4 regions of the Kribbella sp. NPDC049227 genome follow, and region 4 is predicted to be linked to each of the others. Evidence: riboswitches for the same ligand, from Rfam matches in the RefSeq annotation. Region 4 holds a riboswitch; each other region holds the start of a gene.
What was found. A riboswitch is a leader RNA that binds a small molecule or an ion and turns the genes downstream of it on or off. The one in region 4 is predicted to bind cobalamin.

Region 1: linked by a shared signal. The riboswitch ahead of ACGFH6_RS16145 (putative cobaltochelatase) and the one ahead of metE (5-methyltetrahydropteroyltriglutamate--homocysteine S-methyltransferase) in region 4 are both predicted to bind cobalamin.
Region 2: linked by a shared signal. The riboswitch ahead of cobN (cobaltochelatase subunit CobN) and the one ahead of metE (5-methyltetrahydropteroyltriglutamate--homocysteine S-methyltransferase) in region 4 are both predicted to bind cobalamin.
Region 3: linked by a shared signal. The riboswitch ahead of ACGFH6_RS43040 (ribonucleoside-diphosphate reductase subunit alpha) and the one ahead of metE (5-methyltetrahydropteroyltriglutamate--homocysteine S-methyltransferase) in region 4 are both predicted to bind cobalamin.

Annotation. Positions count from the first base shown of each region.
Region 1 is NZ_JBICST010000003.1:829,558-836,853, forward strand. It holds gene ACGFH6_RS16140 (AAA family ATPase) at 1-1,843, opposite strand, end outside; cobalamin riboswitch at 2,007-2,160, shown strand; gene ACGFH6_RS16145 (putative cobaltochelatase) at 2,228-4,261, shown strand; gene cobO (cob(I)yrinic acid a,c-diamide adenosyltransferase) at 4,261-4,875, shown strand; gene ACGFH6_RS16155 (cobyrinate a,c-diamide synthase) at 4,964-6,298, shown strand; gene bluB (5,6-dimethylbenzimidazole synthase) at 6,295-7,296, shown strand, end outside.
Region 2 is NZ_JBICST010000003.1:818,303-825,598, forward strand. It holds gene ACGFH6_RS16090 (mandelate racemase/muconate lactonizing enzyme family protein) at 1-406, opposite strand, end outside; gene ACGFH6_RS16095 (serine hydrolase) at 403-1,215, opposite strand; gene ACGFH6_RS16100 (cobalamin biosynthesis protein) at 1,259-2,203, shown strand; gene ACGFH6_RS16105 (histidine phosphatase family protein) at 2,194-2,874, shown strand; gene ACGFH6_RS16110 (hypothetical protein) at 2,892-3,338, opposite strand; gene ACGFH6_RS16115 (DUF3500 domain-containing protein) at 3,366-4,334, shown strand; cobalamin riboswitch at 4,401-4,564, shown strand; gene cobN (cobaltochelatase subunit CobN) at 4,600-7,296, shown strand, end outside.
Region 3 is NZ_JBICST010000012.1:118,585-125,880, reverse strand. It holds gene ACGFH6_RS43050 (Fic family protein) at 1-896, shown strand, start outside; gene ACGFH6_RS43045 (DinB family protein) at 956-1,537, shown strand; cobalamin riboswitch at 1,609-1,765, shown strand; gene ACGFH6_RS43040 (ribonucleoside-diphosphate reductase subunit alpha) at 1,898-4,711, shown strand; gene ACGFH6_RS43035 (ribonucleotide-diphosphate reductase subunit beta) at 4,672-5,760, shown strand; gene ACGFH6_RS43030 (isochorismatase family protein) at 5,818-6,396, opposite strand; gene ACGFH6_RS43025 (MFS transporter) at 6,407-7,296, opposite strand, start outside.
Region 4 is NZ_JBICST010000007.1:624,774-632,069, reverse strand. It holds gene ACGFH6_RS32555 (YciI family protein) at 1-43, opposite strand, end outside; gene ppdK (pyruvate, phosphate dikinase) at 345-2,999, opposite strand; cobalamin riboswitch at 3,320-3,545, shown strand; gene metE (5-methyltetrahydropteroyltriglutamate--homocysteine S-methyltransferase) at 3,637-5,892, shown strand; gene ACGFH6_RS32540 (VWA domain-containing protein) at 5,934-7,296, opposite strand, start outside.

The sequences.
Region 1 (7,296 bases), on a different contig from region 4:
CTGCCTCGGGTCGCCGGCCGAGCGCATGGAGAGCGTTGAAGCGGAAGATCGCGACACCCACGGCGGTGTCGACATCGCCCGACGACTTCGCCAGTTGTTCCGCCAGTTCCGCGTCGGCGAGCGAATCGAGGGGCGCGGCGCTGTCCGTCACCGCGGCACGGGCGGCGAAGGCTCGTCCGAGGGCCCGCCGCGAGCCTGATGCGTACCCGATCCGGACGGCTTCCTCCGCGTGCAACACATCGTCCGGGCGACCGTGCAGCGTCTCGTTCTCGGACAGCTCGGCGAACGCGACGGCGCGCTCCGCGCTCGCGGGAAAGTCCGTCGTCAGCTCGATCGCTTCGAGGATGTCCGTCAGATCTGCCATTCCCGGCGAGGTCGAGTTCCAGTGCGCGTTGGCCCGTGCGACCAGCAGATCGCACGCCAGCAGCGGCTCGCGCTCCTTGTCCACTTGGCCCAAGGCCTGCGTGAGGAGCGTGACGGCCACCTCCGGCAGACTTGCTCGCAGACAGATCGTGCTCGTCCGCCGCAGCAAGCCGATCCTCTCGTCCCTTCCGCCGCGGACTGCCGGCGACACCGCCGCCCACAGGGCGCAGGCTCGGCGGAGCTGGATCACCTCCTCCGTCGGCGCCCGCAGCCGCGCCGCCTGGTCGGCGGCGATCAGCGACCAGTGGTACGTCGCGTCGATGTTCCCGGCTCTCTCGTTGTGGACGGCCAGGTCGGCTGCCGCGGCGTCACCGGGTTGTGATTCCAGAACGCGGACATAGTCGGCATGGAACTCGGCCGCCTGCGTCGGTGGCAGGCCGTCGTACAGGACCTCGGCCAGTAGTGGGTGGCGGAACCAGGAGGTTCCGGTGGTCTCGGTTTGCACTACGCCGCGGTCCTGGGCCTCGGCCAGGCAGGGGGTGATCGCGGTCGCGGACAGGCCGTGGCCGGCTGCGACCTGCGTCAGTACGGCGGCGGAGGTCGGGCGGCCGCCGACGGCGAGGATTCTGGTGAGCAGGCGGGTCTGGTCCGACAGGCCGTGCCAGGTCGCGAGTAACGCGTCGCGGAGTACGGCGGGAACCGTTGGGGGCAAGGTGCTCTCGGTGCCGGACAGGCCGGTGACCATCAGTTCGACGAGGTAGGGGTTGCCGTCCGACCGTGCCAGTACGCCGGACGCGAGTTCGACGTCGGGCGCCCGGCCGAGGAGACCTTCGATCTGGCTGCTGGTGGCGTCGAGGTCCAGCGGATCCAGCCGGATCTCGTCGAAGAACGGCATCCGCCGCATGTCGGCCAGCCAGGAGTGGAGGGGATGCCCCTCGCCGCGTTCCTCCGTCCTGCAGGTGGCCAGGAGTACGAGCGGCTGCGACCGGAACCCGGCGATCAGATAGGACAGCACGTCCAGCGATGCGACGTCGGCCCATTGCAGATCGTCCACGACCACCACCGTCGGACGCCGTACGGCGATCCGATTGAGCACGAGGTCGACGAGCATCGGCAGTCTGGTGGTGTCGACGCCCGCGCTGACTCCCAGCGAGGGCAGCAAGGCGTTCAGCCCGTCGGTGCCGGCGAGGGTCTCGGCCTTCTCGTCGTCATCCGCGCGGCCGAGCCAATCCCGTAAGGCGCCGGTGATCGGGGCGAACGGGACGGACGCACCACCGAAGTGCACACACGATCCCCACAGCACGTTCAGATGCGAGTCCCCGCAGACCTCATGAGCCAACCGGGTCTTGCCGATGCCGGCCTCGCCATGGATGACGATCGCGTGCGGTACGCCGGTGATGGCGCGCGACAGTGCATCGCCGAGGAACTCTTGTTCAGCAGCACGTCCGGCGAATCGACGATCGGGCCGCGGACCCCCCATGCGTACTCAGTGAACACCCTCGGGCGCGCTGACGGGAGACCTCGACGTACTGGTCGGGCGGGGGGTGATCAAGCGTTCGACCGCAACTTTCGCGGTGCCGGCGGCGCCTTCGGCTACGACACGTACCTGTGAAACGCTGCGCGCCAGGTGATTGTGAACCTCATCGCTGAGGACAGGGCGGGGTGTGTCATGATCGGGCGGACGGTTGTGGAGGAACACCGGTGACCGGCTTCGGCCGGGAGTCCGGGGCGGTCCCGCCACTGTGACCGGGATGAATCCCGGAAGCCAGGACATCCACCTCCGTCCGTCGGGCTGCGGTCTCCGTGGTGCGGCGTACCAGCCGTAGCGGGCGTGGACACCCGCTCGACGAAGGGACTCCCCGCCGTGCGGTCTGCGTCACCCTCCTCCGGTTTTCCGTTCACCGCCGTGGTCGGGATGGACGATCTTCAGCTCGCCCTGATCCTGGCCGCGATCTCGCCGGCGATCGGTGGGGTGCTGATCCGGGGCGAGAAGGGTACGGCGAAGTCGACCGCGGTCCGGGCGCTCACCGAGATCCTTCCGCCGGTGGACGTCGTACCCGGGTGCCGCTTCTCCTGCGATCCCGAGCATCCGGACTCGGCCTGTCCGGACGGTCCGCATGTGGCCGGTGCGCAGACTCGGCCGGCCCGGCTGGTCGAGCTTCCGGTGGGTGCGACCGAGGACCGGGTGCTTGGTTCGCTGCATCTGGAGAAGGCGTTGGCCGAGGGCGTCACGGCGTACGAGCCTGGGCTGCTCGCGGCGGCGCATCGCGGTCTGCTGTACGTCGACGAGGTCAATCTGCTGCACGACCATCTGGTCGACGTACTGCTCGATGCCGCGGCGATGGGACGCGCGACGGTCGAGCGGGACGGGGTGTCGGTGACGCACCCGGCGCGGTTCGTGCTGGTCGGGACGATGAACCCGGAAGAGGGTGAGCTGCGGCCGCAGCTGCTGGACCGGTTCGGGCTGACGGTGGACGTCGTTGCCAGCCGGGATCCTGCGGTTCGGGTCGAGGTGATGCGCGCGCGGCTCGCGTACGAGGCGGATCCGGATGCCTTCATTGCTCGGTACGACGGCCCGCAGCGCGAGCTCGCCGAGCGCATCGTCAAGGCCCGCGACCTGCTGACCGAGGTGATTCTCACCGACTCCGCCTTGCGTCAGATCGCGGAGATCTGCGCGTCGTTCGACGTCGACGGGATGCGGGCCGACCTGGTCACCGCGCGTACGGCGGTTGCCCACGCTGCCTGGTCCGGGCGCACTGTGGTCGAGGTGGACGATGTGCGCGCGGCCGCCAAGCTTGCGTTGCCGCACCGGCGTCGCCGCAATCCGTTCGACGCTCCAGGTCTTGACGAGGACCAGCTGGAAGAGGCGATCAACAACAGCACTCCGCCACCGGAGGACCCGGACGACGATCCGGACGGTCCAGGTGGTCCGGGCGGGGGAGCGGATCCCGCGGACGACGGCAGCCCGGGCGACGCGGACCCTGCCCACTCCACCCCAGACCTGGCCGGAGCCGACCCGGATGGGCCGGAAGACGGCGAGGCGAGTGGCCGGCCTGGGCCGGCGCCGGCTGGTGAGGTAGTCGGCAGCTCGGAGCCCTACAAGGCGCGGTTGCTCAGTGTGCAGGCCGCCGGGACGGGCGTCGCCGGTCGGCGGTCCCGGGCGATCACCGAGGTCGGGCGCGTCGTGGGTGACCGTTCACGCGCAGGACGTGAGGCAGGCCGCCCACATCTCCTGGCGACCATTCGATCCGCGGCTCCGCATCAGCATGCGCGCGGCCGTACCGGCCCGGGTCTCGCCGTACGGCCGTCCGATGTGCGGCTCGCCGTTCGAGAAGGGCGTGAGGGCAACCTCGTGCTGTTCTGCGTGGACGCGTCCGGCTCGATGGGGACGAAGAAGCGGATGGGTGAGGTGAAGACCGCGATCGTCTCGCTGCTGCTGGACGCGTACCAGCGCCGTGACACCGTCGGACTCGTCACGTTCGCCGGTGCCGCCGCGACGGTCGCCCTGCCGCCCACCGGCAGCGTCGAGACCGCCGTACGCCGGCTTGAATCGCTGCCGACGGGCGGACGTACGCCGCTCGCCGAGGGCCTGCTGCAAGCCGCCGAGGTACTCCGGATCGCCGCGATCCGCGACCCCCGTCGACGCCCACTGCTCGTGCTCGTCACCGACGGCCGAGCCACCCACGGAGACAACGCGTTCGCCCGCGCGCGTCAGGCGGCCGGCTGGCTCGCCCAGCACGGGATCGCCACGGTGGTCGTCGATTGCGAGCCGCGTCGCGGCGTCCGGCTCGGGCTGGCCGGGGAGCTCGCGGCCGACCTAGGCGCCGAGTACCTCGACCTCGGTGAAGTTGCCGCTGGCAACCTCATCCGCACGGTGACGGACCGGAGGGCGGCCTGATGCCGAAGGGGCAACCGGCCGTCGTTCCAGACGACGGACTGACCACCCGCCAGCGCCGGAACCGGCCGCTGCTGATGGTGCACACCGGTGAGATGAAGGGAAAGTCGACAGCCGCCTTCGGGATGGCTCTGCGCGGCTGGAACCAGGGCTGGAACATCGGCGTGTTCCAGTTCGTCAAGAGCGCGAAGTGGAAGGTCGGCGAGGAGAGCGCGTTCAAGGCGCTCGGTGAGTTGCACACGGCGACCGGTCAGGGCGGGCCGGTCGAGTGGCACAAGATGGGCGAGGGCTGGAGCTGGTCGCGGAAGGCCGGCACCGAGGAGGACCACGCCGCCGACGCGCTCGAGGGCTGGCGCGAGATCCAGCGCCGGATCGCCGCGCAGACACACGACCTGTACGTCCTGGACGAGTTCACGTACCCGATGAAGTGGGGCTGGGTCGACGTCGACGAGGTCGTGCAGACGCTGACGAACCGGCCCGGTCACCAGTACGTCGTGATCACCGGACGCAACGCGGACCAGCGCCTGCTGGACGCGGCCGACCTGGTCACCGAGATGACCAAGGTCAAGCACCCGATGGACACAGGCCAGAAGGGCCAGAAAGGCATCGAGTGGTAACGCCCGCCAGCGCAGCGAAACTGACTGCGCGCGCGGAGCGGCAGCCCTGTGTGGGAGTGGGGGTGACGCTGTGATTCCGCGGGTTGTGGTGGCGGCGCCGGCTTCGGGGGCCGGGAAGACCACGGTCGCAGTTGGGTTAATGGCAGCGCTGCGGCGGGCCGGGCATACGGTCGCCGGGTTCAAGGTGGGGCCGGACTACATCGATCCTGGGTTCCACGCGGTCGCCACTGGTCGTCCCGGGCGGAACCTCGATCCGATGCTGTCCGGCGAGGAGCGCGTCGGCCCGCTGTTCGCACACGGTGCTGCCGGCGCAGACCTCGCTGTTGTCGAAGGCGTGATGGGGCTGTACGACGGCGCCCTCGGGACCGACGGGTTCTCGTCCACCGCCCACGTCTCGAAGTTGCTCAAGGCACCTGTCGTGCTGGTCGTCGATGCGTCGGCGGCGGGCCGTAGCGTCGGTGCCGTCGTCCAGGGATTCGTTGCCTTCGACACCGAGATCCGGATCGTCGGCGTCATCCTGAACAAGGTCGGTTCGGACCGGCACGAGGCCGAGGTCCGAGCCGGAGTGGCGCCGACCGGCGTACCGGTGCTCGGTGTGCTTCGGCGCGACACCCGCCTCACCGTGCCCAGCCGTCACCTCGGTCTGGTCCCGGCCGACGAGCAGCGGGAGCAAGCCTCGGCGGCGGTTGAGGCTGCCGCCGAACTGGTCCGCCAGGGCGTCGACCTGGAGGCGTTCGTCGCCGCTGCCCAGGCCGCACCAGATCTCGACGTCGAGGCGTGGGACCCGACCGCGGAGGTGACTCAGGCGGGTGAAGGTCGGCCGGTGGTGGCGGTTGCCGGTGGCCCCGTGTTCTCGTTCCGCTACACCGAGACCGCTGAGCTGCTGGTTGCCGCAGGCGCCGATGTTGTTGCCTTCGACCCGCTGACGGATCCGTTGCCTGAAGCAACCTCGGCGCTGTACCTGGGTGGTGGCTTCCCGGAGTTGCACGCTGAAGCGCTGTCGGCCAACGACGTACTCCGTCGGCAGGTGGCGACCGAGATCGCGGCAGGGCTGCCGGTCATCGCCGAGTGCGCCGGGCTGCTCTATCTCTGTCGCGAGCTGGACGGCCATCCGATGACGGGTGTGCTACCTGCGACCGCTCGGATGACCGACCGCCTGACCCTCGGCTATCGGACCGCGATCGCTGCCACCACGAGTGCGTTCTTCGACGAGGGTCGCCGGGTCCGCGGTCACGAGTTCCACCGGACGGCGATCGAGTTGGACGCCCAGGTGGATCCCGCGTGGCACCTGCCCGCTGGCGTGGAGGGCATCGCCTTGCCGCGGGTGCACGCGTCGTACCTGCATCTGCACTGGACGGCGAGCCCGGACGTCCCGGCCCGCTTCGTCGCGGAAGCACGTGTGCATGCGGGGCTCGAGAAGTGAACCTCGTCGTCGGCATCGGCCTCCGCTCCGGTACGCCGTACCGCGAACTCCGCGACCTCGTGCACGACGCACTACAGGAGGCCGGCGGAGGCACGGTCCGGCTCGTCGTCACGGTCGCCGGCCGCGAAACCGAGCCAGGTGTACAACGCCTGGCCGCCTCCCTGAACGCCGAGCTGCAGACTGCGCCCGCCGAAGAGCTGGCCCGCCAGTCCGTCCCCACCCCAAGCGAGAAGGTCGGCCAACTAACCGGCACACCAGGCGTCGCAGAAGCCGCAGTCCTCCTCACCGGTGCCGAACTGCTCGTCACGAAGCGTCGTTCAGCTCGTGCGACGACAGCCATCGGCCGCTTGCCTGCTGCTCCTGGCTACGCATCTGCAGAACGGAACATCGTGCACCGCGTGATCGCCGAGCGGCGGGACGTGCGGAGGGGATTCCTGCAACTGCCGATCCCTGATGAGGTGTTGGGGCGGGTGTTGGAGGCTGCGCATCGGGCTCCGAGTGTGGGGTTGAGTCAGCCGTGGGACTTTCTGCTGATTCGGGACGTGGCCACGCGGCGCAAGGTGCACGACTTGGCGTCGGCTCAGCGGGACGCGTTCGCGGCGAGTCTGCCGTCCGACCGCCGGCAGTCGTTCGACGGCCTGAAGATCGAAGCCATCCTGGACACCCCGCTGAACATCGCGGTCACCTGCGACGCGGGCCGCGGCGGGCGGCATGTGCTCGGCCGGCACGCGGACCCACGGACCACCTGGTTCTCGGTGGCGATCGCGATCCAGAACCTCTGGCTCGCCGCGCGAGCCGAAGGACTGGGCGTCGGCTGGGTCTCCTTCTTCGAGCCCACCGAGGTCGCCGCGGTACTCGACCTCCCCGCCCACATCGAGCTCGTCGGCTACCTCTGCGTCGGGTACGTCGAGGAGTTCGCCACCGCACCCGAGTTGGTACGCACCGGCTGGGCCGCACGCCGCCCACTCGCCTGGGCAGTCCACCAAGAGGAATGGGGC
Region 2 (7,296 bases), on a different contig from region 4:
CGCCGACGGACAGCGTCATGTCAGTGCGCACGATGTCGACGGTCGAGCCGAGGAAACCGTGCAGCGTCTGCCCGCGTCGCCGCGCGGCGAGGTCGTGCAGCGCGACGTCGACCGCGCCCTTCGCGCCGAAGTTGCCGGCCGCGGCGTTCTGCACGCGGCGCAAGGCCTCAGTGAGGTCGTCCGGGCCGAGACCGTCCAGGGCCGCGGTGATCGGTCCCTCGACGCAGGCCTGCGACCCGGCGAGCGAGTCGCCGGTCACCTTCCACACCTGCGGAGCCTCGCCCCAGCCGCTGACCCCGCCGTCGCTCACCTCGACCAGCAGCGAGTCCGCGTGTGTCGCCGTTCGCAGTGCCGTGATGAACGGTGTGTGCAGCGGCGCCGAGACCAGATGCGTGCTGACCTTCATCGGACCCCTCCGAGGTCGCGCCGGTGGTTCCACGCCTCGAGCGCGATGTTCGCGATCAGCTTCTGCGCATCCGCGTCGGCCAGGTCGGACGTCGTACACACGACCAGCACGAACGGTTCGGCGTCGGGTGGGCGGACGATGCCGCCGTCGTGGCGGATCCGGGTGTCCCAGCCGTTCTTGTGCTCGACCCGGGTCCCGGCCGGCAGCAGGGCAGGGATCTCGCCGTTCCACTGGTTGCCGGCCAGCAGGTCGCGCAGGTAGTTGCCCGAGGCGCCCTGCTGATTGCCGACAGCAACCAGTACGCCGGCCAGACCCGCCGGGCTCATCAGGTTGCTGATGCCGGCCCGCACGCCCGGCCCGTCGTCGATCCCGCGCCGGATCGCGCTGTCGCCGGGGCCGTACTCCGCGAGCACCGTGTGGGCGGCGTCGATCCCGACCTGCTCCAGCACGAGGTCCGTCGCGAGGTTGCTGGACCGGGTGATCATCTCCGTCGCGAGCCACCCGAGCGGCACCTGCTCACCCAGCTTCGTCCAGGTCGCCGGCGCCTCGTCCTCGTCCGGGTTCACGCCGAACCGCCCGCCGGCCGCGGACGCGAAGTCGTTGTGCACGGTCACCGGCTGGTCGAGCGCCAGCTCACCCGCGTCTACCTTGCGCATCATCGCCATCGCCACCGGGAGTTTCATCGTGCTCGCGGAGTAGTGCGTCCGCTCCGCCAGATGCTCGAACACCGGTACGCCGTCCAGCCGCCCCAGCCAAACCCCGAAGGCGCCGCTCCCGTCGACGTCCCGGAGCAGTTCCGCGATTCCCATGCCGATCACCCAACCACACCACTGCCCTGGCAGACTGCGAAGGGTGTCCAGGGCAATCGGTCTCCTCCTCGGCTTCGCGGCCGACCGTGTTCTCGGTGATCCCCGCCGCTTCCACCCGGTGGCCGGCTTCGGGCAGGCGGCGTCCCGGGTGGAGTCCCGCTGGTACGCCGATTCCCGCGCGGCCGGTACGGCGTACACGGTCGCCCTGGTCGGTACGACGGCAGCCGCCGGAGCCGTGGTCGAGCGGCTGACCCGGAATCGTCCGATCGTCCACACGCTCGTCACCGCGGCCACGACGTGGACCGTGCTCGGCGCCCGAAGTCTGGAGCGCGAGGCCGAGGTGATGGCCGGGCTGCTCGAGGAGAAGGACATCCCGGCGGCCCGCGACCGGCTCAGCCACCTGTGTGCGCGAGACGCGACCAGTCTGGAAGCCGACGAACTCGCCCGCGCGACCGTGGAGTCGATCGCCGAGAACACCTCCGACGCGTGCGTCGCTCCGCTGCTCTGGGGCGGGGTGCTCGGCGTACCGGGGCTGCTCGGCTACCGCGCCGCCAACACTCTGGACGCGATGGTGGGCTACAAGTCCGCGAAGTACCTCAACTTCGGCTGGGCGTCGGCGCGGCTGGACGACGTACTCAACCTGCTGCCTGCTCGCGTGTGCGCCGTGCTCACCGGACTCGCCGCCGGCCGGCCCGGGCAGACCATCCAGGTCTGGCAGCGGGATGCGCGGAAGCACCCGAGCCCGAACGCCGGGCCGGTCGAGGCCGCGTTCGCCGGTGCGCTGGATCTGACCCTGGGCGGCACGAACAGTTACGGGTCGTACCAGGAGGACCGAGGCACACTGGGCGACGGGCCTACACCGGCGGTTGCGGACGTACGCCGTACCGCGGCGCTGGCCAGGCGCGTCGGTGTGGTTGCGGCTGGGGTCGCCGCTGGGGTCGCCGCGATCCTGGCCGTCGCCGGCCGGAAGGGAACACGATGGGGTTGAGTCACCGCCCGCTGCGGATCGCACTGATCCGGCACGGTGAGTCCGAGGCGAACCTGGACAAGTCGATCTTCGAGCGAGTACCCGACCACGCGATCCCGCTCACGCCGCACGGGCACGAGCAGTCGGCCAAGGCGGGCAAGTACCTGCGGGAGCTGTTCGAGAACGAGCCGGCCCGCGTGTACGTCTCGCCGTACGTGCGGGCCTTGCAGACGCTGGATTCACTCGGGCTGGACGACCTGATCGGTGAGCCCCGGGAGGAGCCACGGCTGCGGGAGCAGGACTGGGCCAACTACCAGGACACCGCGGACATCGAGCGGCAGGAGGTGCTCCGGGACCGGTTCGGGCACTTCTTCTACCGGTTCACCCACGGTGAGTCGGGGTCCGACGTGTACGACCGGGTGTCGACGTTCCTGGAGACGATGCACCGCGACTTCGAGTCCCCGGACGCGCCGCGGAACGTGTTGCTGGTGTCGCACGGGCTGACCATGCGGCTGTTCTGCATGCGCTGGTTCCACTGGTCGGTCAAGTTCTTCGAGACGCTGCGGAACCCGGACAACGCCGAAACGCGCGTCCTGCTGCGGCAGCCGGATTTCCGGTACAAGCTGGACCGGCCGTTCGAACAGTGGACGACGTACGAGCCGTCCGAGCGAGAGCGATCGGCCTGGCTGTAAGGCGGCAGCCGACAGGTTCACCCGCGCACGGCGGCGAGGATGAACAACGCCGCGAGCAGCATCGCCGCCACCCCGGCCACCATCAGCAGGAGTGCGAAACCGAGGGCGAACGCCCGACTCGCCGGCCCGGGGTGCTCCGGACTCTCACCGCGCCGACGAAGGATCCACCAGGGGCGGATGCGCTTGGTCCACGCCCACCGCACAACTGCGAAGCCCGGCGGGCCGATGACGGCTGCGAACGGAAGGGTGATCGCCTTGTAAGGGTCCGCAGTGACGAGGTACAGAACGAACAGGAAGACCAGGTAGACGGCCAGCATCACGCCAGGCCTGCTCAGGGAGCCCACCACGACAGAGACCACGCCGCGAGCCCCTGACGGTCCAGACACCAGCGCAGCGTACGACGGCGTCGGGTCCGCACGTGTCGCGACCGGGGCGAGGTGGTCGTCGTAGGCTGGGCGAGGCATTCTGGTCGACGGAACGGGAGCATCGGCATGGTTGTGGAGCAGACCCGGGAAGCGGTTCTCGAACTGTTGGCGAGCCTGTCGCCGGCGCAGCTGGACAAGATCAAGGCGGCGTTCGACACCCCGGACCACAAGCAGTGGACCTACCTGCCGGGTGCGGTACCGGGGCTTCCGCTGACGGAGCTGACTCCGGCCCAGCAGCAGTTGGTGGAGCGGCTCGTCGCGATCGGGTGCAGCGAGCGCGGTGTGGCCGACGTCTGGGCGGTGTGGGACGCGGAGATCATCGTGCGCGGGATCCCGGAGCTCCCGCCGTCGCGGGAGTGGGAGGGATCCGTCGTCGCCGACCGGTACTACCTCCGCGTCCTGGGTGATCCCGCCGGGACGGAGCCGTGGGCCTGGCGGCTGAACGGTCACCACCTGGCCTTGCACGTCACGCTCGTGGACGGGGCGATCTCGTTCACCCCGCAGTTCCTCGGGTCGAACCCGGCCGAGGTCCGGTCCGGGCCGCAGGCCGGCCGGCGTTTCCTCGCCGCCGAGCAGGACCTCGGCTTCCAGCTCCTGCACGCGCTCGAGCCGGCCCAGCGTGAGGTCGCCGTCGTCTCACCGGAGGCACCCGACGACATCCTGACCCGGCACGACCCGGTCGCCGACGCCAAGCTTCTCCACCAGGGCCTCGCGTACGGCGACATGACCGCGGAACAACGGCAGTTGTTCAGCCTCCTCATCGGCCAGTACGTCGGAAGGGCCGCCGGACCGATCGGGTTGCAGACCTGGCAGGACATCACCGACCAGGGCATCGAGCGCCTCAGCTTCGCCTGGGCCGGCGCGACCGAACCAGGCATCGGCCACCGCCACTACTACTCGATCGCCGGCCCGACGTTCCTGGCCGAGTACGACAACACCCAGGACGACGCCAACCACATCCACTCCGTCTGGCGAGACCTCCGCAACGACTGGGGCACCGACCTCCTCGCCGCCCACTACGCCCTGCACCGCTGAGGACCGCCAGGCCATCACAACCGCCGCCGTCCCGGTGCCGCCTCCCTCACGCAGGCACCGTCGGGGCGATTGTGATGGTGTGGCGGTTCGGGTCGTCGGATAGAGTCGCGCCCGTCAAGCGATGGCATGGGTAGGAACCCGGTGTGAGTCCGGGACGGTCCCGCCACTGTGACCCGGCGCCGTAGTCAGGCGTAGGGGAGTCAGGAACTGCCGCTGTCGCACCTCCGGACGGGGCGTGGACACCCCGAGGAAGGACCGGTCGCGCATGCCCGCGAACCTCCTGCTGCTCTCCACCGCCGACACCGATCTGCTCGCCGCCGCCGAGGCGGACGCCGGGTGGAAGGTCGCGAACCCCGCCCGGCTCGACCTCGCCGACCTGACCCCGTTGCTGGACGCGGCCGAGATCGTCGTGGTCCGGTTGCTCGGCGGTCGCCGGGCCTGGGAGGACGGCCTCGACGCGGTGCTCGCCTCCGGCAGGCCGGCGGTCGTGATCAGTGGCGAGGCCGCGCCAGACGCCGAGCTGATGTCGTTGTCGACCGTACCTGCGGGCGCGGTGACAGAGGCGCTGGCCTACCTGCGCGAAGGCGGCTCCGAGAATCTGCGCAACCTGGCCGGCTTCCTGAGCGACACGCTCCTGCTGACGGGCGACGCGTTCGACCCGCCCCGCACACTCCCGGCGTACGGCGTCCGCGGGACGTTCGTCGAGGATGAGCGGCCGGTGGTCGGGATCGTCTACTACCGAGCACACGAGATCTCCGGGAACACGGCCTTCGTCGATGCGCTGGCAAGTGCGGTCGAGGCCGCCGGCGCGCAGCCGCTGCCCGTGTACTGCGGGTCGCTCCGCGGACTCGACCCGACCAGCGATGAGAACGCCGGACTGTTCGACCTGCTGCGGAAGTGCGACGTCCTCGTCACGACTCTCCTCGCTGCCGGCGGGTCCGTCGCGGCCAACGCGAGCGCGGGCGGCTCGGACGATGCCTGGGACGCCGGAGCGCTCGCGTCCCTCGACATCCCGCTGATCCAAGGCCTCGCGCTGACCTCGACCCGCGAGCAGTGGCTGGCCAGCGACGCCGCGATCAGTCCGATGGACGCCGCGACCCAGGTGGCGATCCCCGAGTTCGACGGGCGACTGATCACGATCCCGTTCTCCTTCAAGGCGTACGACTCCGACGGTCTGGCCCGCTACGCGCCGGACCCGGAGCGGTGTACCCGGGTGGCCGGGATCGCGGTCGCGCATGCACGGCTCCGCCACGTGCCGAACCGCGACAAGCGACTCGCGCTGGTGCTGTCGTCGTACCCGACCAAGCACGCCCGGATCGGGAACGCGGTCGGCCTGGACACTCCGGCCTCGGCGGTCGTCCTGCTCGGTCAGCTCCAGGCGGCCGGGTACGACCTGGGCGATCTCGACGTGAACGAGTTGGAAGGCGACGGGCTGATTCACCGGCTGATCGCGGCGGGCGGTCACGACGTCGACTGGCTCACCGACGAGCAGTTGGCCAACGCCGTCGCGAAGATCCCGCGGTCGGTCTACCAGCAGTGGTTCGGTCGCGTCCCGGAGTCGTTGCGCGAGGCAATGACCGGGGCGTGGGGTGAGGCGCCCGGTGAGCTGTACGTCGACACGTCCGGAGACGAGCCCGCGATCGCCTTGGCGGCGCTGCGCTTCGGGAACGTCGTACTGATGATCCAGCCGCCGCGCGGCTTCGGGGAGAACCCTGTCGCGATCTACCACGACCCGGACATGGCGCCGTCGCATCACTACCTGGCGGCGTACCGCTGGCTGGAGGCCGCGCCGTCGGACGGCGGCTTCGGTGCGCACGCGGTCGTCCACCTGGGCAAGCACGGCACGCTCGAATGGCTGCCGGGCAAGGGGATCGGGATGGCGGCCGGCTGCGCGCCGGACGCCGTCCTCGGGAATCTGCCGATGGTCTACCCGTTCATCGTCAACGACCCCGGTGAGGGGACGCAGGCGAAGCGGCGCGCGCACGCGACCGTCGTCGACCACCTGGTCCCGCCGATGGCGCGGGCCGAGACGTACGGCGACATGGCGAAGCTGGAGTATCTGCTCGACGAGTATGCGACCGTTTCGGCTCTGGACCCGGACAAGGTGCCGACGCTGCGTGCGCAGATCTGGACCCTGATCCAGGCCGCGCAACTGCATCACGACCTGCATACGTCCGAGCGGCCCGAGGACGACGACTTCGACGAGTTCGTCCTGCACCTCGACGGCTACCTGTGCGAGATCAAGGACGTCCAGATCCGCGACGGTTTGCACATCCTCGGTGGTGCACCGGCCGGCGAGGCACGGGTCAACCTGGTGCTCGCCGTACTGCGTGCGCGGCAGCTCTGGGGCGGGTCGTACTCGATTCCCGGTCTGCGCACCGCGCTGGGGGAGACGTTCGGAGTCGACGAGGCGGCCATGCTCGCCGATCCCGGCCGGGCCGTGCCGGAGCTTGCCGAGCTGGCGACGCTCGCGGATCTGCCGGCGGTGAGTGGCGCCGACGGTGTCGACCTGCTGGAAGCCGTCGCGCGCAAGCTCGTCGTCGGGATGGAGACGCTGAGCTGGGAGGCCGCGAAGGTCCCGGTCGTCGTGATCGAGGTGCTCGGGCGGTCGTCGGAACAGGTCGAGGCGTCGCTCACCTTTGCCGCCGAGGAGGTCGTGCCGCGGCTCGCACGCACCGGTGACGAACTGACGAACGTACTGCGCGCCCTGGACGGCCGCTTCGTCGAGGCAGGTCCGTCCGGCTCGCCGACCCGCGGTCTGGTCAACGTGTTGCCGACCGGCCGCAATTTCTACGCTGTCGACCCGAAGGCGATCCCGAGCCGCAACGCCTGGGACGTCGGGGTCGCGCTGGCCGACTCGCTGCTGGCCCGGCACAAGGCCGAGACGGGGGAGTGGCCGCGGTCGGTCGGCCTGACGGTCTGGGGTACGTCGGCCATGCGGACCCAGGGCGACGATCTCGCC
Region 3 (7,296 bases), on a different contig from region 4:
AGTCCGTCCAGGCCGGCGACAAACTCGAGGTCGACCACCTGCTCGAGGCGCACCGGCGCTTGATGGCCCAGTCCCCCACACCCGAGTTCGGCGGCGAGGTCCGCTTCCTGCAGAACTGGATCGGCGGCCGCTCCCCCGCCGAGGCGTACTACGTCCCGCCGCCGGCGCACCTGGTGCCCGACCTGCTGGCGGATCTGATGACCTTCGTCCGGGAGTCCCGGCTGCCGGTGCTGGCGAAGACCGCGATCGCGCACGCGCAGTTCGAGACCATCCATCCATTTGCCGATGGCAACGGCCGGACCGGGCGGGCGCTGATTCACCTGATCCTGCGGGCCGATGGACTCATCACGCGAACCGTGCCGCCGGTGTCGCTGTCGCTCGCCACCCACGCGATGCAGTACGTCGAAACACTGACGGCGTTCCGGCATGTCGGTCGCTCGACCACTGCGAAGGCTCGGTCGGCGGCGAATCCGTGGCTGCGGATGTTCGCGATGGCCTGCAGCCACGCGACGGCGGAGGCCGCTCGCTTCGAGCAGACGGCGGCCGAACTGAAGTCCGCATGGCGCGAGCGAGCCGCGCCCGTCCGCGGCGGCTCGGCAGCCGACCTGCTCATCGAGGCACTGCCCGCCGCGCCGGTGCTCACGCTCGCGGCGGCGGCGCAGCTTGTCGACCGCTCCCAGCAGGCGACCAACCAGGGTCTGGCGAGGCTCGTCGAGGCCGGCATCCTGCGTGAGATCACCGACGGCCGACGCAACCGCGTCTACGAGGCGCCCGAACTGATCGACGCGTTCACCCTGCTCGAACGCCGCTTCGCCAGCCCGGCCGCGGACACCCGGATCGAGCCACCTAGCAGACCGGTCCCATCGAGGCCAGCACCAACACGCCACGCACATTGACTTTCGTCTCCCGAGCGAGCAAGAATTCGAACATATGTTCGATCGTACAGGGAGAGATGATGCCAGAGCCGTTCGACTGGGACATCCTGCACCGGCCATCGGCGATGGCCATGGTCCGGGGCCAGCTCGGCTTCAGCTGGATGGTGCTGTCCGGCCGGCTCGCGCAGTTGACCGACGACCAGTACTTCTGGCGACCTAGCAGCGAGGCGCTGACCGTCGTGCGCCGGCACTACACCGGACGGTTCCGATCACTCGGGTCCGGCGAGTGGGTCGCGCAGTGGCCCGACGAGCCGGACCATCGCGGGCCACGCACGATCGCCTGGCTGATCGCCCATCTCACCGAGACATTCTTCGAGCGCTGGGAGTGGACGTTCGGCACGAGCCAGCAGGGACGTGCGGACATCACCCTGCACGGGAACGCGCGGGATGCGGTGGCGTGGCTGACACATTGGGTCGAGGCCTGGCAGGACGCGATCGCCGCTCTCGACGAGGAGCAGGTGATGACGATCGGCCTGAGCCAGGCGACCGAACTGGACGCGGGCGAGCCGTTCGGTCACGTCGTACTGCGGCTGAATCGGGAGTTGATCCACCATGGCTCGGAGATCATGACGCTCCAGGATCTCTACGCGGTCGCTGCGTGAGTTGCGGGCGAGGACCACAAGATGTGCGACACGCGGCGTGGCGCTACCACAAGATCTAGGGGTCGCCACTTAGCATCACTACTGCTGGTGGTTCGGAGTGGCCGGTACTGCGAGATGTGGGCCACGCCGAGGCAACAGGGGAATCCGGTGCGAGTCCGGAGCTGCCCCGCAACGGTGAGCGGAAGCCTTCCGCGAGTCCTGATACCTGCCACCGGCGCGTGCACCGCCGGTGCACGCGGTCCGAGACCTCGCGGGTGGGTCGCAGGGCGTGGCGGCAGTGTTCCCGGCCGGTGCTGCCGGCCCCGTCGTGCGCCCCTCCGCGTGGCTCCGGTCCTCCGAACTCGTTTGGAGACAACACCTGTGACGATTGCTTCCTCATCCCGGGCGGCGACAGCCGACCAGTCGATCCAGCTGACCGTCGTACGCCGCGACGGCGGCCACACCGGTTTCGACCAGACCAAGATCTCGGTCGCCATGACCAAGGCGTTCCTCGCCGTCGAGGGCGCCGAGGCGGGCACCACCCACCGGGTCCGTGACCTGGTGACCGACCTGACCGGCCGGGTCGTCGAGGCCCTGACGAGCCGCGGTGACGCCCGCCGCAGCGTGCAGGTCGAGGACATCCAGGACCAGGTCGAGCTGGCGCTGATGCGCGCCGGCGAGCACCAGGTCGCCCGTGCGTACGTCCTCTACCGCGAGGAGCGCACCAAGGCCCGCACCCCGGCCGACCCGTCCGGCATCACCGACAAGCCCGCGCTCACCGTCCGCGCGGCCGACGGCAGCGCGGCGCCGCTCGACGTCGACCGCCTGCGCGTGATCGTCGCGGAGGCGGCCACGGGTCTCGACGCGGTCGACCCCGAGCTGATCCTCGACGAGACCCTCGGCTCCTGCTACGACGGCATCGCGCAGCACGAGGTCGAGCTCGCGCTGGTGATGGCCGCCAGGTCGTATGTCGAGACCGAGCCGCAGTACAGCTTCGCCGCATCCCGGCTGCTGCTCGACCAGATCCGTCGCGAGGCGCTCGGACGCGTCCACGGCGAGCCGCGGCAGGCCAGCCAGGCCGACATGACCGACGCGTACGCCCACTACTTCCCTCGCTACATCCAGCTCGGCATCGAAGCCGGGCAGCTCGACCCGGAGCTGGCGAGCTTCGACCTGGACCGGCTCGCCGCTGCGATCCGTCCCGAGCGCGACCTGGACTTCACCTTCCTCGCCCTGCAGACCCTCTACGACCGCTACCTGCTGCACATCGACAAGGTCCGGTTCGAGTTGCCGCAGGCATTCTTCCTGCGGGTCGCGATGGGGATGGCGCTGCGCGAGGACGACCGCGAGGCACGGGCGCTGCAGTTCTACGAGTTGCTCAGCTCGTTCCGGTTCATGTCGTCCACACCGACACTGTTCAACTCCGGCACCACCCGGCCGCAGCTGTCGTCCTGCTTCCTGACCACGGTCGAGGACGACCTGGCCGGCATCTTCCACGGCATCCGCAACAACGCGATGCTGGCCAAGTACTCCGGTGGCCTCGGCAACGACTGGACCCCGGTGCGCGGGATCGGCGCCAGGATCCGCGGGACCAACGGCGAATCGCAGGGCGTCGTACCGTTCCTGAAGATCGCCAACGACACCGCGGTAGCTGTGAATCAGGGTGGAAAGAGAAAGGGCGCGGTGTGTGCGTATCTCGAGACCTGGCACGTCGACATCGAGGAGTTCCTCGACCTGCGGAAGAACACCGGCGACGAGCGCCGGCGTACGCACGACATGAACACGGCGAACTGGGTGCCGGACCTGTTCCTGCAACGGGTCGAGGCCGGCGGCGACTGGACGCTGTTCTCTCCCAACGAGGTGCCCGACCTGCACGATCTGTACGGGCCTGAGTTCGCCGCGGCGTACGCGCAGTACGAGGCGGCGGCCGACCGGGGCGAGATCAAGGTCTTCAAGCGGGTCAAGGCGGTCGACCTGTGGCGGCGCATGCTGACCGTGCTGTTCGAGACCGGGCATCCGTGGATCACCTTCAAGGACGCCTGCAACCTCCGCTCGCCGCAGCAGCACGACGGCGTCGTCCACTCGTCGAACCTGTGCACCGAGATCACCCTGAACACGACCGTCGACGAGACCGCGGTCTGCAACCTCGGTTCGGTCAACCTGGTCGCGCACCTGACCGAGGACGGGCTGGACGCCGACCTGCTCCGCGAGACGGTGAAGACCGCGGTCCGGATGCTCGACAACGTCATCGACGTGAACTTCTACACCACCGCGGAGTCGGAGCGGGCCAACCAGCGGCATCGCCCGGTCGGCCTCGGTCTGATGGGCTTCGCCGACGCACTGTTCGCGCTGCGGATCCCCTACTCCTCCGACGCCGCCGTGGCCTTCGCCGACAGCTCGATGGAGCAGATCAGCTACCACGCGATCGAGGCGTCCAGTGATCTCGCCGCCGAGCGCGGCCGCTACTCGTCGTACGACGGATCGCTGTGGAGCCAGGGCATCCTGCCGATCGACTCGCTCGAGCTGCTCAGGACGGCGCGGGACGGCGACCTGATCGTTGACCAGAGCAAGCAACTCGACTGGGACGCGCTCCGGCAGAAGGTGCTGCGCGACGGCATGCGCAACTCGAACGTGATGGCGATCGCGCCGACCGCGACGATCTCCAACATCTGCGGGGTGAGCCAGTCGATCGAGCCGACGTACAGCAACCTGTTCGTGAAGTCGAACATGTCGGGTGAGTTCACCGTGGCGAACCCGTTCCTCGTGGCCGACCTGAAGGCGCGCGGGCTGTGGGATCAGGTGATGGTGTCCGACCTCAAGTACCACGACGGCATCCTGGCGGGGATCGAGCGGATCCCGGCCGACCTGCGCGAGCTGTATGCGACGGCCTTCGAGATCGACCCGATGTGGCTGGTCAAGGCGGCGTCGCGGCGGCAGAAGTGGATCGACCAGTCGCAGTCACTGAATCTCTACATGGCCGCGCCGTCGGGCCGGGCGCTGGACGAGCTCTACAGGTCGACTTGGCGGTATGGACTCAAGACGACCTATTACCTGCGTTCCCAGTCAGCCACCCATGTGGAGAAGTCCACGCTCCAAGGGACGGACGGCCGGCTGAACGCCGTACCCGTTGCGCTTCCCGAGCCCACCGGCGCCGTGTGCGCCATCGACGACCCGGACTGCGAGGCGTGCCAGTGACGACCGGATTGGGAGAGATCGCCGTCGGGGCGTCCCGGGTCGAGGTCGCCGACAAGGCGATGATCAACGCGCGGGCGGACGTGAACCAGTTGCTGCCGCTGAAGTACCGGTGGGCCTGGGAGAAGTACCTTGCCGCCTGCAACAACCACTGGATGCCGACCGAGGTGTCCATGCAGGCCGACATCTCGCTCTGGAAGTCGCGCGACGGCCTGACCGAGGACGAGCGGATGATGCTGAAGCGCAACCTCGGCTTCTTCGCTACGGCGGAGTCTCTGGTCGCGAACAACATCGTCCTGGCCGTCTACCGGCAGCTGACCAACCCCGAGTGCCGGCAGTACCTGCTGCGCCAGGCGTTCGAGGAGGCCGTGCACACGCACACCTTCCAGTACATCTGTACGTCGCTCGGCCTGGACGAGGGCGAGCTGTTCAACATGTACCGCGAGGTGCCGTCCATCTCGGACAAGGACGCGTGGGCGCTGAAGTACACCCAGCACCTGGAGGACCCGGACTTCCGGACCGGGACGCCGGAGAGCGACACCGCGTTCCTGCGCGACCTGATCGCGTTCTACGTGGTGTTCGAGGGGATGTGGTTCTACACAGGATTCGCGCAGATCCTGTCGCTGGGCCGGCGGAACAAGATGGTCGGCATCGCCGAGCAGTACCAGTACATCCTGCGCGACGAGTCGATCCACCTGAACTTCGGCATCGACTGCATCAACCAGATCAAGCAGGAGAACCCACACCTGTGGACGGCCCGGTTCCAGGCCGAGGTGCGGCAGATGCTCACCGAAGCGTGTGAGCTGGAGGTCGCCTACGGCCGCGCGACGATGCCGAACGGCATGCTCGGCCTGACCGCGGAGCTCTGCGAGCAGTACATGCACTTCATCACCGACCGCCGCGCCGAGCAGATCGGCCTCGCGCCCCTCTTCGGCGAGACCCGCAACCCCTTCGGCTGGATGTCAGAAGTCATGGACCTGAAGAAGGAAAAGAACTTCTTCGAAACCCGCGTCATCGAGTACCAGTCGTCAACCGGACTGAGCTGGGACTGAGTGCGACGCGAGCCGGGCAGCCCAGCGGCTGCCCGGCCCGCGTGTCCTGCCCGCGGTCTACGCAGGGAGCTTGGCCAGGATGTCGGCGGTGGTGCCGGTTTCGCCGAGGCGGGGGAAGATGTAGGTGGTGGCGTGGGTGTGGGAGTCGGGGCTGAGGTCCGTCATCGCGTCGGTGGCGAGGGTGACGTGGTAGCCGTGCTCGTGGGCGGCGCGGGCGGTCGACTCGACGCCGAAGCTGGTGGCTACGCCGGTGAGGACGATCTGGGTGACGCCGCGGCGGCGGAGATGGACGTCGAGGTCTGTGCCGTGGAACGCGCCCCAGTTCCGCTTGGTCACCACGGTGTCCTCGGGGTGACCGGCAAGCTGCGAGACGATCTGGTCGGCGTCGGCGGGCGGCGTACCGGTCGCGCGGGTCGCCTGCTCGGTCCGGCCTGGCATCCGGTCCGCACCGTCCGCGCGGAAGCTCGCCCGGACCAGGAACACCGGGAGGCCGCGCTTGCGGAAGGCGTCGGCGAGCTCCGCGGTCCGGGTGATGACGTCGGCGGTCGGGTACGGCGCACCGGGGATGGCGGTGATGCCGTTCTGCAGGTCGATGACGACGAGGGCGGTGTTCGGATCAAGAGTGGTGACGGGCACGACGGACCTCTCAGTTGGGTTGTGGGCGGCCGATCCGGGCGAGGGACCGGTCGAGGAGGGTCACCAGCACGAGCAGGCCGGCGATGACGAGCAGGAACAGCGCCAACTCGTGCAGACCGGTGGTGGTCGCGCCGTGCTGGAAGAAGTGGGCGTTGGCCGCGGCGGCGATCAGCGCACCGAGGTACATGAAGGTGCGCAGCAGACCGGCCGAGGAACCCATCCGGGCCCGATCCGCCTGGTGGTAGAGCGCATTCTGATTGGCCAGGCCGTTCAGGCCCTGCGGGATCCCCGCGATGACGCCGACCAGTGCCAGCAGCCAGATCGCGGTCTCACCCCCGACGAGCTGCGGTACGACGCAGGCCACGGCCAAGAGGATGCTCCCGGCAACGAGTTTGCCGCGGACCTGGGCACGCCGGCCGGTGATCACGGTGATCGCCATGGCCGACAGCGACAGCGGCAGCAACAGCAGGCCGGCCGACGAGGCACCCAGCCCGCGACCTTCCTCGAGCCACTGCGTGAAGCCGTAGAGGAACGAGTAGCTGATCGTGAACGCGAGCACCTGGCGCAGGTACGTCGCGATCAGCGGACGGTTGCCGCCGAGGACCCGCAGGTCGATGAACGGCTCCATCGAGCGAAGTTGCACGACGACGAACACCACGCCGAGCAGGGCACCGAGCGTCAGCAGGTACCAGTTCGATGCCTTCGGCGCCATCAGGAACATCATCAACGACACCAGGGTGCCGGCGAACAGCGCGATGCCCGCATAGTCGAGCCGGACCGTGACACGGGACCGCGGACTCCGCGGCAGCCAGAGGGATCCGAGGACCAGGCAGATGATCGACAGCGGCACGTTGATGGTGAAGATCATGTGCCAGCCACCGAGCCCGATCAGCAGTCCGC
Region 4 (7,296 bases):
TCTGGGCAGGATCGAAGCGCAGCTGCACGACATATTGGGCCATGGCAGAAACCCTACCTGGCCTGCTCTGCAAGGGATTTGGTGCGGAAAGGGAGTCACGAGCCGCCACAGCGGCTGGTTCAGGTCAGACCCGAAAGTCGACGAGTGATCTCCCTTCCCGCCCGGACATTTTCACCACTCGGACCGCCGCTACGCAAGGGTTTGGTAAAGAGAATTGCTGCGGACAGTTCAGGCCCGTGACGCTTCGTGACGGAATGTCCGATCACGGCCAGCGATGCGCCGAACACCCGCACCGTCCGTCACGCCGCCCGGCTGTCAAGCCCCACAACCGGGCGGCGACGGAGTCAGTCCAGGGTCGCGCGACCGGCTTCGAGACGGGCCACCGGGATGCGGAACGGTGAGCAGGAGACGTAGTCGAGGCCGGCTTCGTGGAAGAAGTGGATGCTGTCGGGGTCGCCGCCGTGCTCACCACAGATGCCGAGCTTGAGATCCGGCTTGGTGGCGCGGCCGCGGTCGACGCCGGTACGGACCAGCGCACCGACACCTTCCCGGTCGATCGACTCGAACGGCGACACCGCGAAGATGCCCTTCTCCAGGTAGCGGGAGAAGAAGGCGCCCTCGACGTCGTCGCGGCTGAACCCCCAGGTGGTCTGGGTCAGGTCGTTGGTGCCGAACGAGAAGAAGTCGGCCGCCTCGGCGATCTGGTCCGCGATCACCGCCGCGCGCGGCAGCTCGATCATTGTCCCGATCGGGATGTCCCACTCGACGCCCAGCTCGTCGATCACCCGTTCCACCTCGTCCCGGGCCAGGTGCAGCTCCTGGACCGCGCCGACCAGCGGGATCATGATCTCCGGCTGCGGGTCCTTGCCCTGCTGCTTCAGCTCGATGGCCGCGGACGCGATCGCCCGGACCTGCATCGCGAACAGCCCGGGGATGACCAGACCCAGCCGCACACCCCGCAGGCCGAGCATCGGGTTCTCCTCGTGCAGCCGCTCGACCGCCGTCAGCAGCGCGGCATCGTGACCCGGGTCCTCACCGCGCTCGCGGGCCAGCGCGACCTTGACCGCCAGATCCTCCATCGACGGCAGGAACTCGTGCAGCGGCGGGTCGATCAGCCGGATCGTCACCGGCTGCCCGTCCATCGCGGCCAGCAACTCCAGGAAGTCGCCGCGCTGCAACGGCTCGAGCTCGGCCAGCGCCGCATCGCGATCACCGTCGTTGTCGGCCAGGATCAGGCGCTCGACGGCCTCGCGCCGCTCGCCCAGGAACATGTGCTCGGTCCGGCACAGCCCGATCCCCTCGGCCCCGAACCGCCGCGCCCGGGCCGCGTCGTCCGCGGTGTCCGCATTGGTCCGTACGCCGAGCCGCCGTACCTCGTCCGCATGCGTGATCAACCGGTGCACCGCGGCCACGAGCTCGTCGCCCGACTCGGGAGCCAGCGAACCCTCGAAGTACTGCACCACCGGGGACGCGACCACCGGAACCTCGCCGCGGAACACCTCGCCGGTGGTCCCGTCGATGGAGATCGTCTCGCCGGCCTCGATCACCGTGCCGTTCACCTTGATGGTGCCCTGGGCAACGTTCACGTCGAGTTCCTCGGCGCCGCAGACACAGGTCTTGCCCATGCCGCGGGCGACCACGGCCGCGTGCGAGGTCTTGCCGCCGCGGCTGGTCAGGATGCCCTGCGCCGCGATCATCCCGTGCAGGTCGTCCGGGTTCGTCTCGCGCCGGACCAGGATCACCTTCTCGCCGCGGTCCGCGGCCTCGACCGCGGCGGCCGAGGTGAACACGATCGTGCCGGACGCCGCACCCGGCGACGCACCGATCGCCTTGGTGATGAGGTCGGTGTCCGCATCCGCGTCGAACCGCGGGAACATCAGTTGCGCGAGCTGCGCACCCTTCACGCGCTTCAGCGCCTCGTCGGTGTCGATCACGCCCTCGTCGATCAGGCTGGTCGCGATCCGGAACGCGGCCGCCGCGGTCCGCTTGCCGACCCGCGTCTGCAGCATCCACAACTTGCCGCGCTCGACGGTGAACTCGATGTCGCACAGGTCGCGGTAGTGCCCCTCGAGCTTGGCCATGATCGCCATCAGATCGTCGTACGACGTCTTGTCGATCTGCTCCAGGTCCGCCAGCGGGACGGTGTTGCGGATGCCGGCCACCACGTCCTCGCCCTGCGCGTTCTGCAGGTAGTCGCCGTACACACCGGGCTGACCGCTCGACGGGTCGCGGGTGAACGCAACGCCGGTGCCGGAGTCCATGCCGAGGTTGCCGAACACCATCGAACAGATGTTGACCGCCGTACCGAGATCGGTCGGGATCCGCTCCTGCCGGCGGTAGAGGATCGCGCGCTCGGAGTTCCACGAGCCGAAGACGGCCTCGATCGCCAGGTCCATCTGGGTCCGCGGATCCTGCGGGAACTCGCGGCCGGTGTGCTCGTGGACGGCCTGCTTGAACGTCTCGACCAGGCGCTTCAGGTCGTCCGCGTCCAGGTCGAGGTCGTTGCGGGTGCCCTTGGCTTGTTTGGCCGCCTCGATCGCGTCCTCGAACACGTCGCCGTCCATGCCGAGCACGGTCTTGCCGAACATCTGGATCAGCCGGCGGTACGCGTCCCAGGCGAACCGCGGGTTGCCGGAGTGATGCGCGAGCCCGTTCACCGAGTCGTCGTTCAGGCCGACGTTCAGAACGGTCTCCATCATCCCGGGCATCGACACGGCGGCGCCGGACCGGACCGAGACGAGCAGCGGATCGTCGGCCTGGCCGAGCTTCTTGCCCATCTTCTGCTGCAGTACGTCGACGTGGTGGTCGATCTCGTCGGCCAACTCCGGTGGCACCGAGCCGGTGGCCAGGTACGCCCGGCAGGCCTCGGCGCTGATGGTGAATCCGGGTGGCACCGGCAGGCCGAGGTTGGTCATCTCGGCCAGGTTCGCCCCCTTCCCGCCGAGCAGCTCCTTCATGTCCTTGTTGCCTTCGGCGAAGTCGTAGACGAGTTTCGGCACGATCACTCCCTGAGGTTCGGGCGGTGCTTCTGAGCGCGGTGAGGTGGCCCGCTGGCCCATCGACTCCAGTGGCGGGGGCGTTGCTCTCAGAGTAAGCCCAAAAACCAGTCCAGTTGAACACTGGTCTCACGATGCCGACGTGACTCTGCCCACAGGTCGAAGGCCGGAAAACCCTTCCCCCGTTGACAACGCAAGACAATCGGCACGTCCACCAACGAAACCTTCCGGCGAATCGCTCCCGGGGTTTCGTCGCGTCGACGGCGGGCATCGCGCGAGTGGTGTTCGTCTCGCCGTCCGGCGCGTCGCGGTGCCCGCGGGGTACGCTCGGCACTGCCGACGGTTCGCCTGGTCGGGTGGTCGACGACGAGGCGAGGCAAGAGGGAACCCGGTGTGAATCCGGGACTGCCCCGCAGCGGTGAACGGGAACGACAGCCGTCAGACAGCACTGGACGCCCGCGTCCGGGAAGCGACGGCCAGTAGGCCGACCGGTCGGACCGACCGGACTGCCCGTGAGTCCGAAGACCTGCCGCCGGTCCGCGCACCACCCGGTGCGCGGTGGATCGGTGGTCTCGTGGGAGGACCCGTCCGGCGTCTCCGCGACCCCGCCGATCCCTGGCACGCTCGCGAGGAGAGAGACGTGAACACCATCAAGACAGTGCTGGGCTATCCGCGCATCGGCCCGGACCGCGAACTCAAGAAGGCCGTCGAGAAGTACTGGTCCGGCGACAGCGACGCGGCCGAACTCGAGGCGACCGCCCACCAACTGCGCGCCGCCACCTGGCGCGACCTGGCCGGCCGCGGACTCGACGTTCTCCCCGGCAACACCTTCTCGTACTACGACCAGATGCTCGACCATGTGCAGCTGTTCGGGATCATTCCCGAGCGCTTCCGCGCCCTCGATCGCTCCGGACTCGACACGTACTTCGCGATGGCGCGTGGCCACGCCGAGGTCGCGCCGCTGGAGCTGACCAAATGGTTCGACACCAACTACCACTATTTGGTCCCCGAGCTCACCGACGACACGGTGTTCCGGCTCGACCCGGCCAAGCCACTGGAGGACCTGGCGGCCGCGCGAGAAGCCGGCGTGGAAACCCGCCCGGTCCTGATCGGACCACTGACCTTCCTGCTGCTCTCGAAATCCACAACTCCGGGCTTCGAACCACTCAGCCTGCTCGACCGTCTTCTGGAGGCGTACGCCGAACTGCTCGGCAGGCTCGATGCCGCGGGAGCTGACTGGGTGCAGCTGGACGAGCCGGCCTTGGTCCAGGACCGCACACCGGCTGAGCTCGACGCTCTTCGTCGCGCGTACGACCGGTTGGCGAAGCTCACCGAACGCCCGCGTCTCCTGGTCGCGACGTACTTCGGAGATCCCGGTGCTGCCCTGCCGGTGCTCGCGTCCACCGCGGTCGAAGGGCTGGCGGTCGACCTCGTGTCCACTCCTGGACTGGTCGACCGACTGGCCGTCCTGCCTGCCCTCCAACGGAAGACCGTTTTCGCCGGGGTGGTCGACGGCCGGAACGTCTGGCGCACTCCCCTGGGTGAAGCGTTGTCGACCTGCGTGCAGCTGCTCGGCTCCGTCGGCCGGCTCGCGGTTTCCACCTCGTGCTCGCTGCTCCACCTGCCGTACGACGTGGATGCGGAGGACGAGCTTGATCCGCAGGTGCGGGCGCGACTCGCGTTCGCGCGGCAGAAAGTCGACGAGGTAGTCCGGCTCGGCCGTGCGCTCAGCGAGGACGAGCCCGGCGTACTGGTGAACCTCGACAGTCCGTCCCGCGGCCCGCTGAAGGAATCCGGCCTCGCTCGTGAGCAGGCGGTCCGCGACCGGGTCGCCGCGATCCGGCCCGAGGATCGGCAGCGAGCGCCGTACGACGAACGCCGGACCGCGCAGGAGTCGATCGGGTTGCCGGATCTCGCGACCACCACGATCGGCTCGTTCCCGCAGACCGCGGACCTCCGGCGAACCCGCACCGAGCTGCGGTCCGGCCGGATCGACCAGGCGACGTACGACGAGCGGATGCGGGCCGAGATCGCGCGGGTGATCAGCCTGCAGGAAGAACTCGGACTGGACGTGCTCGTGCACGGCGAGCCCGAGCGCAACGACATGGTGCAGTACTTCGCCGAACAGCTGGACGGCTTCGCTTCCACCAAGCACGGCTGGGTGCAGTCGTACGGCAGCCGGTGCGTCCGGCCGCCGATCCTGTACGGCGACGTGTCACGACCCGAGCCGATGACCGTGCGCTGGGCGTCGTACGCGCAGTCGCTGACCGAGCGGCCGGTGAAGGGGATGCTGACTGGGCCGGTGACGATCCTGGCCTGGTCCTTCGTCCGCGACGACCAGCCCGCCGCCATCACTGCCGATCAGGTCGCGCTGGCCCTGCGGGACGAGGTGGCCGACCTGGCGTCGGCCGGGATCAGGATCGTGCAGGTGGACGAACCCGCGCTGCGCGAGTTGCTGCCATTGCGATCGGCGGAGCAGAAGGCGTACCTGGACTGGTCGGTCGGTGCGTTCCGGCTGGCCACCGGCGGCGCGTCCGCCGAGATCCAGATCCACACGCATCTGTGCTACTCGGAGTTCGGTGCGGTGATCGCCGGGATCGACGGACTGGACGCCGACGTGACCACGATCGAGGCCGCGCGGTCACGCATGGAGATCCTCGGCGACCTGGCCGCCTCCGGGTTCCGCCGCGGCGTCGGGCCAGGCGTGTACGACATCCATTCGCCCCGCGTACCCACCCGCGACGAACTCTCGGACCTGATCGCCCACGCCCTCACCACAGTCCCCGCCGCCCGCCTCTGGATCAACCCCGACTGCGGCCTGAAAACCCGCACCTACGACGAGGTCGCGCCCGCCCTGCGACACCTCGTCGAGGCCGCCCGGACAGCCCGAAGCTGAAACCTGCCGTGGGCACCTGATAGGTGCCCACGGCAACCGGTTCAGAGTTTGCGGCGGGTTCGGAGGTAGTCGCCTACCACGGCGGCGCCTAGGCCGTCGGGGTCGGGGGCGAGGACTCGGCCGCCGCTGCGGCGGGCGAGGAGGTCGACGAAGGCGTTGAGGCGGGGGTCGTCGCCCAGGCGGAAGACCGTGAGCGACGCGCCGAGTTTGGCCAGGCGGTCCACCTCGAAGATCGTCTTGCGGAGCGTGGCCGGCTCGGGCGGGTAGGAGAACTCCGCCGTACCGTCCGGCTCGAGGTGCGCGGTCGGCTCGCCGTCGGTCACCATCAGGACCACCGGCTGCGCGTCCGGATGACGACGCAGATGACGGCCGGCCAGCAGCAGGGCGTGATGCGCATTCGTCCCCTGCTCCCAGGCGCCCTCCATCCCGATCAGCTGCGGCAGCTCGACGACTCCGGCGTACCTCCCGAACGTGATCAGCTGGAGCGCGTCGTTGCGGTAGCGGGTCGAGATGAGCTGGTGCAGCGCGAGGGCCGTCCGCTTCATCGGCAGCCAACGGCCCTCCTGGACCATCGACCACGACGTGTCGACCAGCAACGCGACCGCGGCCCGGGCCCGGTGCTCGGTTTCCGCGATCTCCACATCGGCCACATCCAGCTTGACCGACCCGCTGCGGGTAGCACTCCGCAGTACGGCGTTCCGCACGGTCCGAGGCACATCCCACGGCTGGGTGTCGCCGAACTGCCATTGCCGGCTGGAGCCACTCAGCTCCCCAGCCGCCCCGGCATTCGCAGCGTCGCGTTCACCCGATCCCCGAGCAGCCCGCAGTACGTCGGCCAGCGCGGTCTGCCCGAGCTGCCGCAGCGCCTTCGGCGACAACCGCAACGAACCATCGGGCGCTCGCTCGAGCAAACCCTGGTCGCGCAGCTGCCTCTCCAGCTCGGACAACCGGCGAGCATCCACTGTTGCCTCGTCGCCGAGCTGCCGGGTGAGCGCATCGAGGTCGATGTCCTCGAGCCGCGCGCCCGGATACGACTGCGCCAACTGCTCGGCCAGCGCATCCAGCTCGGCGAGGTCGGACATCGCCCGCGCACCGTCGGCGAGACCGAGCGGGTCGTCACCACTCATCCGCTCCGACCCGGTCCAGTCCTCCCCCGGCCGCAACGACTGCAGCTGGGCGTCCAGCTGCGCCAACTGCTGGGCGAGTTGCGGACTGCCGAACGCCTGCTGCGACAACTCCATCAGCTCGGCCCGCTGCTCGGCGGTCATCGAGTTCATCATCCGCTGCGCCGCGGCCGCCCGCTGCGCCAGTACGTCGATCAGTTCGTCGACGTTCTGCGGATTCTCCGGGAAGAACTCGCCATGCTTGGCCATGAACTCGTCGAACAACTCCGGCACCTCGGGC